2 linked regions of the Variovorax paradoxus genome follow. The protein of the gene in region 1 interacts with the protein of each later gene in a pairwise test. Links are inferred from orthologs where the notes say so. Each region holds a gene or a part of one and is shown in the gene's direction. Other genes may lie near its edges.

Region 1 (4,518 bases):
GCCAGCTCGACGTTGCAGTCTACGACCGCACTTTCCTCATTCTCGAAATCTTCGCCCAGCGCGCGCGCTCGCACGAGGGCAAGCTGCAGGTGGAGCTCGCTCGCCTGCAATACCTCAGCACACGGCTGGTCCGTCGCTGGTCTCACCTGGAGCGCCAGACCGGTGGTGCGGGTGTGCGCGGCGGCCCGGGCGAAAAGCAGATCGAACTCGACCGCCGCATGATCAACGAGTCGATCAAGCGCACGCGCGACCGCCTCGCCAAGGTGCAAAAGCAGCGGGGCACGCAGCGCCGCCAGCGCGAACGCCGCGAAACCTTCAATATCTCGCTGGTGGGCTACACCAACGCTGGCAAGTCGTCGCTGTTCAACGCACTGGTCAAGGCGCGCGCCTATGCGGCCGACCAGTTGTTCGCAACGCTCGATACCACCACGCGCAACCTCTATCTGGGAGATGCGCGCCGGCAGGTTTCGATCTCGGACACTGTCGGCTTCATCCGCGACCTGCCTCACGGGCTGGTCGACGCCTTCAAGGCCACGCTGCAGGAGGCGGTGGATGCCGACCTGCTGCTGCATGTGATCGATGCATCCAACCCTCATTACCCCGAGCAGATGGCCGAGGTGCAGGCGGTGCTGCGCGACATCGGCGCGGACACCGTGCCCCAGTTGCTGGTGTTCAACAAGCTCGACGCCCTTGAAAGCACGCAGCGCCCGCTGCATCTGCAGGACGAGATGGAAATCGACGGTGTGCAGGTGCCCCGCATCTTCCTCAGTGCCCGAAGTGGCGAAGGGGTCCCGATGCTGCGCGCCGAGCTCGCCCGGCAGTCGGGCTCCGTAGCCGATACGATGACCCCTGAGGCAAACGCTGAATTGCACGAAGCCGCCGACGGATTGGGCACAATCCCGCCACTGACAAGAGAACGAAGCGAATGAATTCAAAGCCAGCGCGGAGAGGGTTTCTGGGCATGTTCAACCTGAACGATGGCCGGTGGGGGCGCGGCGACGAGCCGTCCTCCAACGGCGACCGCCCGGCCGGCAACCGGCCTCCCGATGCCAATCCTCCAGGCGCACCGACACCCCCGCCCCAGGGCAGCAACAACAACGACAACCGTCCTCGAGGACAAGGCCCCAACCAGGGGCCGCCCGACCTCGACGAGCTCTGGCGCGACCTCAATCGCAAGCTCGGTGGCTTCTTCGGCGGCAAGGGCGGTGGCAACCGGCCCACCGGTGGAAGTGGCGGCAACGGCTACAAGCCCGACATTAAAAACGCAGGATTCGGCCTCGGCCTCGTTGCTGCCGTGGCGATCCTGATCTGGCTCGGCACCGGCTTCTTCATCGTGAACGAAGGCCAGCAGGCCGTGGTCACCCAGTTCGGCCGCTACAAGACCACCGTGGGCGCGGGCTTCAACTGGCGCCTGCCGTATCCGATCCAGCGCCACGAAGTGGTCGTGGTCACGCAGATCCGTTCCACCGACGTGGGCCGCGATGCCATCGTGCGGTCCACCGGCCTGCGCGAGTCGGCGATGCTGACCGAGGACGAGAACATTGTCGAAATCAAGTTCGCCGTGCAATACCGCCTGAGCGATGCACGTGCCTGGCTCTACGAGAGCAAGTCGCCTGCCGAAACAGTGGTTCAGGTGGCCGAGACCTCCGTGCGTGAGGTCGTGGGCAAGATGAAGATGGATGCCGCGCTCGCTGAAGAGCGCGACCAGATCGCTCCGCGCGTGCGCACGCTGATGCAGACCATCCTCGACCGCTACAAGATCGGCGTGGAAGTCGTGGGCATCAACCTGCAGCAAGGCGGCGTGCGTCCGCCCGAGCAGGTGCAGGCTGCATTCGACGACGTGCTCAAGGCCGGCCAGGAGCGCGAACGCACGAAGAACGATGCGCAGGCTTATGCCAACAACGTGGTGCCGCTCGCGACCGGTACCGCATCGCGACTGAAGGAAGAGTCCGAAGCCTACAAGGCACGCATCGTCGCCCAGGCACAGGGCGATGCCGGCCGCTTTGCATCGGTGCTTGCCGAGTACCAGAAGGCGCCGCAGGTCACCCGCGATCGCATGTACACGGACGCCATGCAACAGATCTACGCCAGCACCACCAAGGTGCTGGTCGACAGCAAGCAGGGTTCCAACCTGCTGTACCTGCCGCTCGACAAGCTGATCCAGCAGACCGGCAACAACGCTGCCACGCCGGTCGACGCCGCAAGCCCGAGCGTTGCCGGCACGGCACCGGCCCAATCGTCGGTGATCCCGGTGGCGCCCACGACCGGCGACGTGCGCGCACGCGACGGCCGTTCGCGCGACCGCGACGTGCGTTGATGAAAAAGGCCTAGAAGAACATGAACAGAATCGGATTCATCGCCTCGTCGATCCTCGTCCTGCTGGTGCTCCTGAGCTCGACCCTCTTCGTGGTGGACCAGCGCCAGTTCGGCGTGGTCTATGCCCTCGGCCAGATCAAGCAGGTCATCACCGAGCCCGGCCTGAACTTCAAGCTGCCGCCGCCGTTCCAGAACGTGTCGTACATCGACAAGCGCCTGCTGACGCTCTCGAGCGTCGACACCGAGCCCATGCTTACTGCCGAAAAGCAGCGCGTGGTGATCGACTGGTATGTGCGTTGGCGCATCAGCGATCCGCAGGCCTACATCCGCAACGTCGGTCTCGACGAGAACGCGGGTGCGATGCAACTCAATCGCGTGGTGCGCAATGCGTTTCAGGAAAACATCAACAAGCGCACCGTGCGCGACCTGATCTCGGTGCGCCGCGAGGCCCTGATGGCCGACGTGCAACGCGAGGTGCTGTCGGTCGTGAAGGGCGCCAAGCCCTGGGGCGTGGACGTCGTCGACGTCCGCATCACCCGCGTCGACTACGTCGAAGCGATCACCGAGTCCGTATACCGCCGCATGGAGGCCGAGCGCAAGCGCGTGGCCAACGAGCTGCGTTCGACCGGTACCGCCGAAGGCGAGAAGATCCGCGCCGACGCCGACCGCCAGCGCGAGGTAATCGTGGCGAATGCGTATCGCGACGCACAGAAGATCAAGGGCGAGGGCGATGCGCAGGCTGCCGCCGCGTATGCCGAATCGTTCGGCCGCGACCCGCAGTTCGCGCAGTTCTATCGGAGCCTTGAGGCCTACAAGCAGAGCTTCAACAAAAAGAGCGACGTGATGGTGCTCGACCCATCGTCGGACTTCTTCCGCGCCATGCAGGGTTCCGGATCCGCCGGCAGCGCGCCTCGCCGCTGATTCCTCGCCCGGAGCCGTGAGCGCAGACACCTTCTGGAGCGCGCTCGCGCTCGTCCTGGTCATCGAAGGCATCCTGCCTTTCGTCTCTCCCGGAGGGTGGCGGCGCGGCTTCGGGCAGCTCATGCAGCTGCGCGACGGCCAGCTTCGCTTTTTCGGACTTTGCAGCATCCTGCTGGGTTTGGTACTCCTTTGGGTCCTGGGGTAGCGGGTCCCGGTAGAATCCCGGTTTAACCACGCCCCCGATCCCCATGTCCGCCTGGGTCCTCCCGGATCACATTGCCGATGTGCTGCCCTCCGAGGCGCGCCACATCGAAGAACTTCGACGCCAGCTGCTCGATACCGCCCGTGGCTACGGCTACGAGCTGGTGATGCCGCCGCTGCTCGAGCATCTTGAGTCGTTGCTTTCGGGCACCGGCGAGGCGCTCGACCTCCAAACCTTCAAGCTCGTCGACCAGCTGTCCGGCCGCAGCATGGGGCTTCGCGCCGACACCACCCCCCAGGTGGCACGCATCGACGCCCACCTGCTCAACCGAGACGGCGTGGCCCGCCTGTGCTATTGCGGCCCTGTGCTCCATACCCGGCCCGATCGGCCCCACGCCACGCGTGAGCCATTGCAGTTCGGCGCAGAGATCTACGGCCACGCCGGCCTCGAGGCCGACACCGAAACATTGCTGCTGGCACTCGATTGCCTCCAGGCCGCCGGCCTGGAAGAAGGTGTGATCGTCGACCTGGCCGATGCCCGCATCGTTCGTGCCCTGTTCGCCGACGTGTCCGTCGACGCCGCCGGGCTGGCCCGGGTGCATGCCGCGCTGGCCGCCAAGGACGCGAGCGAGCTCGATGCGCTCACCAAGGACTTCCCTGCGGCTTCCCGTGACGGGTTGCGCGCGCTGGTCGGTTTGTACGGCGACGCTTCGGTGCTCGACGAGGCTGCCAAGGCACTCAAGGGCACGCCCGCCGTGGCCGCGGCGCTGACCGACCTGAAGCTTCTGGCCGCCGGGCTGCAGGGCGTACCAGGTCGCCAGATCAGCTTCGATCTGGCCGACCTGCGCGGCTACGCCTACTACAGCGGCATGCGCTTCGGCATCTACGCGCCCGGTGCGACCGATTCGCTGGTGCGGGGCGGCCGCTACGACGAGGTGGGCGCCGTGTTCGGCCGCAACCGTCCGGCCGTCGGCTTCAGCCTCGACGTGCGCGAACTTGTCGGCGTGCTGCCGGCCCGCCCCCTGCGTGCCGCCATCCGCGCGCCCTGGAGCGATGCGGCGGGCCTGCGTCAGGCCATTG
Region 2 (5,455 bases), 830 kb from region 1 along the record:
AACCTGTCGGGCATCCATTCGGCCGATGCAGCCAGGGTCGCGCACCTGATCGAGCTTGCGATCGACTTCGCGCAGCACCACCTGAAGCCGGAAGGCGCGCTGGTGGCCAAGCTTTTCCACGGCAGCGGCTACGACGAACTGGTGAAGCTTTTCAAGGCCAGTTTCCGCACGGTGAAGCCCTTCAAGCCCAAGGCATCACGTGACAAATCGGCAGAGACCTTCCTCGTGGGATTGGGCCTCAAGGCCCTGGATACGCCTTGATACCTTGCCAAATAGCGGCTGCAGGCGCCCGAGCACGGCGCAAACCCCTGTCAGCCTATGGCCGCATTAGGGAAATGCCCGCTTTTCGCAGCTTGAAAAGCCTAAAATAGGGCGCAATTGCGTACCCATAGCGCGTTTTTCATATCCTCGTCACGCGCTTTCGACTGGAGCTTCGTTTGAACAATCAGTGGTTTTCCAAAGTTGCCGTATGGCTCGTCATTGCCATGGTGTTGTTCACTGTGTTCAAGCAGTTCGACACCCGCGGTGGCGTCGGCTCGGGAGCAGTCAGCTACTCCGAGTTTCTGGACCAGGTCCGGAACAACCAAATCAAGAGCGCCGTCATTCCTGAAGGCGCTGGCGGGGGCGAGATCATCGCCGTCACCAACGATGATCGAAAAATCCGCACGACCGCCACGGTCCTCGACCGCGGCCTCGTGGGCGACCTGATCGACCACAACGTCAAGTTCGACGTCAAGCCGCGCGAAGAAGGCTCGTTGCTCATGACCTTGCTGGTCAGCTGGGGTCCTATGCTGCTGCTGATCGGCGTGTGGATCTACTTCATGCGCCAGATGCAGGGCGGCGGCAAGGGCGGGGCGTTCAGCTTCGGCAAGAGCAAGGCCCGCATGATGGACGAGAACAACAACACGGTGACCTTCGCCGACGTTGCGGGCTGCGACGAAGCCAAGGAAGAAGTCCGTGAGGTGGTCGACTTCCTGAAGGATCCCCAGCGCTTCCAGAAGCTAGGCGGCCGGATTCCTCGCGGCCTGCTGCTGGTCGGCCCTCCCGGGACCGGCAAGACGCTGCTGGCCAAGTCGATCGCCGGCGAAGCCAAGGTTCCTTTCTTCTCGATCTCCGGTTCGGACTTCGTCGAAATGTTTGTTGGCGTGGGCGCGGCACGTGTGCGCGACATGTTCGAGAACGCGAAGAAGAATGCACCCTGCATCATCTTCATTGACGAAATCGACGCGGTGGGCCGTCAGCGCGGTGCCGGTCTCGGCGGCGGCAACGACGAGCGCGAACAAACCCTCAACCAGATGCTGGTCGAGATGGACGGTTTCGAAACCAACCTCGGCGTGATCGTGGTGGCAGCGACCAACCGCCCGGACATCCTGGACGCCGCACTGTTGCGCCCCGGACGTTTCGACCGCCAGGTGTACGTGACGCTGCCGGACATCCGCGGCCGCGAGCAGATCCTCGGCGTGCACATGCGCAAGGTTCCCCTGGGCCAGGACGTCAATCCGGGCGTCATCGCCCGCGGCACGCCTGGCATGTCGGGCGCCGACCTGGCCAACCTCTGCAATGAAGCTGCCCTCATGGCCGCCCGCCGCAATGCGCGTGTCGTCGAGATGCAGGACTTCGAGAAGGCCAAGGACAAGATCTTCATGGGCCCCGAGCGCAAGAGCATGGTCATGCCCGAGGAAGAGCGCCGCAACACGGCCTACCACGAGTCCGGCCACGCCCTCATCGGCAAGCTGCTGCCCAAGTGCGATCCCGTCCACAAGGTCACGATCATTCCCCGTGGCCGCGCCCTCGGCGTGACGATGAGCCTGCCGTCGCAGGACCGCTACAGCTACGACCGCGAGTACATGCTGAACCAGATCAGCATGCTGTTCGGTGGCCGTATCGCCGAGGAGGTGTTCATGCACCAGATGACCACCGGCGCCAGCAACGACTTCGAGCGTGCGACCTCCATCGCGCGCGACATGGTCACCCGCTACGGCATGACGGATGCGCTGGGCCCGATGGTCTACGCGGAGAACGAGGGCGAAGTGTTCCTGGGCCGCTCGGTCACCAAGACGACCAACATGAGCGAGCAGACCATGGAGAAGGTCGACTCCGAAGTGCGCCGCATCATCGACGAGCAGTACGCCCTGGCGCGCAACCTGATCGAAGAGAACAGCGACAAGATGCACGCCATGGCCAAGGCGCTGCTCGAATGGGAAACCATCGACAGCGAGCAGCTCGACGACATCATGGCCGGTCGCGCCCCCCGTCCTCCGAAGGACTGGACGCCGCGCATTCCGCCTTCGGGCAACGGTGGCGGCAGCGGCGGCACACCGGCGGTGTCGACCGACCCGGCTCCCAACGCAGCGTGAGCGTGAGCCTGGTGTCCAACCACAACGGGGCCTCGGGCCCCGTTTTCGATGGTGGGCCTGCATCGGCGGCGGCGAGCTGGTGGCAGACCTCGCGTTTTCGCATCGACCTCGCCCAGCCGCGCGTGATGGGCATCGTCAACGTTACGCCCGATTCCTTTTCCGACGGCGGCGCACATGCCTCGACGCAAGCCGCGCTGCGGCATTGCGAGCAGTTGCTGAACGAGGGCGCCGACATTCTCGACATCGGCGGTGAATCGACCCGCCCCGGCAGCCCTGCGGTGCCGCTGGACGCGGAACTGGCGCGCGTCGAGCCGGTGGTGCGCGAAGCGGTCAGGCTCGGCGTGCCGATCTCCGTCGACACCTACAAGCCCGAAGTGATGCGCGCAGTGCTCGATCTGGGCGCCGACATCGTCAACGACATCTGGGCGCTGCGCCAGCCGGGTGCACGCGAAGCGGTCGGTGCGCATCCGTCTTGCGGCGTCTGCCTGATGCACATGCACCGCGATCCGCAGACCATGCAGGCCGTGCCGATGGCGGGCGACGTGATTCCGCAGGTGCTGGATTTCCTCAGCGCACAGGTGCAGGCGCTGCGCGCACTTGGCGTCGATGCTTCGCGCATCGCGCTGGACCCCGGCGTGGGCTTCGGCAAGACAGTGGCACAGAACTTTGCATTGCTGGCGCGCCAGCGCGAACTGATGGCGGGCGGCTTGCCGCTGCTGCTCGGCTGGTCGCGCAAGTCGTCGATCGGTGCGGCGACCGGCATCGAGCTGGCGGGCGAGCGCATCGTGCCCAGCGTTGCTGCTGCGGTACTTGCCGTGGACCGTGGCGCGGCCGTGGTGCGGGTGCACGACGTGCGCGACACCCTCGCTGCCCTGGCCGTATGGCGCGCCATGAAGGCGCAGGAACCACAACAAACACAAGAGAGAACTTCACAGACATGACACGCCAGTATTTCGGCACCGACGGCATCCGAGGCACCGTCGGCCAAGCCCCCATCACCCCCGACTTCGTGCTGCGTCTGGCGCATGCCGTGGGCCGGGTGCTCAAGAAGACGCAGGCACGCCCGACCGTGCTGATCGGCAAGGACACCCGCATCTCCGGCTACATGCTCGAGTCGGCGCTCGAGTCGGGCTTCAACTCCGCGGGCGTCGACGTGGTGCTGCTCGGGCCGCTGCCCACCCCGGGCGTGGCCTACCTCACACGCGCCCAGCGCGCCAGCCTCGGGGTGGTGATCAGCGCCAGCCACAACGCATACCCCGACAACGGCATCAAGTTCTTCAGCGCGCAGGGCACCAAGCTCGACGACGCGTGGGAGCTGGCAGTCGAAGCCGTGCTCGAGGAAGCGCCAGTGTGGGTCGATTCCGCCAACCTGGGCAAGGCCCGGCGCCTCAACGACGCGCCCGGCCGCTACATCGAGTTCTGCAAGAGCACCTTCGCCAACGACCTGACGCTGCGCGACATGAAGCTGGTGGTCGATGCCGCACACGGCGCCGCCTACCAGGTGGCGCCCAACGTGTTCCATGAACTGGGCGCCGAGGTGACGAGCATCGGCGTGTCGCCTGACGGCCTGAACATCAACAAGGGCGTCGGCGCCACGCATCCGCAAGCGCTCGTGGCCGCGGTGACGGCGCAGAAGGCCGACTACGGCATCGCACTCGACGGCGACGCCGACCGCCTGCAACTGGTCGACGCCACCGGCCGCCTGTTCAACGGCGACGAACTGCTCTACCTTATGGTTGCCGAGCGCATCGCACGCGGCGAGAAGCCCTTCGGCGTGGTCGGTACGCTCATGACCAACAAGGCCGTGGAGATGGCGCTGCGCCAGCAGGGCATCGAGTTCGTGCGGGCCAAGGTCGGCGACCGCTATGTGCTCGAGGAGCTCGAAAAGCGCGGTTGGGTGCTGGGCGGCGAAGGCTCGGGCCACCTGCTGGCGCTCGACCGCCACACCACCGGCGACGGCATCGTGAGTGCGCTGCAGGTGCTGCAGGCCTGCGTGCGCAGCGGCAAGACCGTGGCGCAACTGCTCGAAGGGGTCACGCTGTTTCCGCAGACGCTGATCAACGTCCGCATTTCGCCCGAGCAGGACTGGAAGGACAACACGGCGCTGGCCAGCCAAACCGCACGCATCGAGGCCGAGCTCGGCGACGCGGGCCGCGTGCTGATCCGTGCGAGCGGCACCGAGCCGCTGGTGCGCGTGATGGTCGAGGCGCGCGATGCCGCACAGGCCGAGTCCTGCGCCAGGCGTCTCGCGGACACGCTGCAGCCGGCGCAGTGACTCTCATCGACGTTCGCCTGGTGGACTATCGCGACGCGGCGCAGGCCGCGGCATTGGTCGAGCTGCTGGACGCGTATGCCAGCGATCCGGCGGGAGGCGGCACGCCGTTGGACCCCGCGGTGCGCCGTGGCCTTCCTGCTGCGCTGGCGGCGCGGCCGCAGGCTTTCAGCGTGCTCGCGTACGACGGCGAGAACGCCGTGGGCCTCGTCAACTGCATCGAGGGTTTCTCGACCTTTGCATGCAGGCCGCTGGTGAACGTGCACGACGTGGTCGTGCTGTCCGGCCATCGCGGACATCGCGTGGCGCAGCAGATGTTTGCGATGGTCGAGCAGGAGGCACGAAGGCGCGGTGCCTGCAAGCTCACGCTCGAGGTGCTTTCGGGCAATGCGCCTGCGCTGCGTGCCTACGAGCGAGAGGGGTTCGAGGGCTACCAGCTCGACCCGGCTTTCGGCCACGCCGTGTTTCTGCAGAAGAAACTCTGAAAAGAAAAAGGCCGACGCGCGGTGTACGCCGTCGGCCTTCTTTTCTCGACACTCTCCGTCCGGGGGAGGGAGAGGAAGGAAACCACGTCAGAAGCGCGTCACGGGCATTTCCGCGTCGATCTTGCCGGGCGCGTACTTGCCAAGCTCCCACTTGGCGATCGCATTGCGGTGGACTTCGTCCGGACCGTCCGCAAAGCGCAGCGTGCGTGCTCCGGCGTAGGCGGCCGCCAGCGGGAAGTCGTCGCACATGCCGCCGCCGCCGTGGACCTGCATGGCCCAGTCGATCACCTGGCACGCCATCGACGGGGCGACGACCTTGATCATGGCGATCTCGTTCTTGG

The links. Proteins that work in one complex are often made in the same cells at the same time.
Region 2: the proteins of hflC (region 1) and ftsH interact in binary tests that used the Escherichia coli proteins (3 or more experiments, as listed by UniProt). The link is inferred for Variovorax paradoxus from one-to-one orthologs.

What each region holds. Positions count from the first base shown.
Region 1 is NZ_LR743507.1:3,943,592-3,948,109, reverse strand. The notes cover bases 1,533-4,287. They hold hflC (protease modulator HflC), read left to right. Parts: upstream 1,533-2,337; coding sequence 2,338-3,237; downstream 3,238-4,287. Other genes in these bases: AACL56_RS18345 (ATP phosphoribosyltransferase regulatory subunit), read left to right, coding at 3,486-4,287; AACL56_RS18350 (DUF2065 domain-containing protein), read left to right, coding at 3,254-3,442; hflK (FtsH protease activity modulator HflK), read left to right, coding at 1,533-2,317. In the rest of the region: GTPase HflX, read left to right, coding at 1-929; more of hflK, read left to right, coding at 962-1,532; more of AACL56_RS18345, read left to right, coding at 4,288-4,518.
Region 2 is NZ_LR743507.1:3,114,608-3,120,062, forward strand. Bases 1-2,897 are described here. They hold ftsH (ATP-dependent zinc metalloprotease FtsH), read left to right. Parts: upstream 1-437; coding sequence 438-2,357; downstream 2,358-2,897. Other genes in these bases: AACL56_RS14285 (RlmE family RNA methyltransferase), read left to right, coding at 1-261; folP (dihydropteroate synthase), read left to right, coding at 2,483-2,897. Also shown: more of folP, read left to right, coding at 2,898-3,298; glmM (phosphoglucosamine mutase), read left to right, coding at 3,295-4,632; AACL56_RS14305 (GNAT family N-acetyltransferase), read left to right, coding at 4,629-5,114; AACL56_RS14310 (acyl-CoA dehydrogenase family protein), read right to left, coding at 5,202-5,455. UniProt on the Escherichia coli protein: Acts as a processive, ATP-dependent zinc metallopeptidase for both cytoplasmic and membrane proteins. Plays a role in the quality control of integral membrane proteins.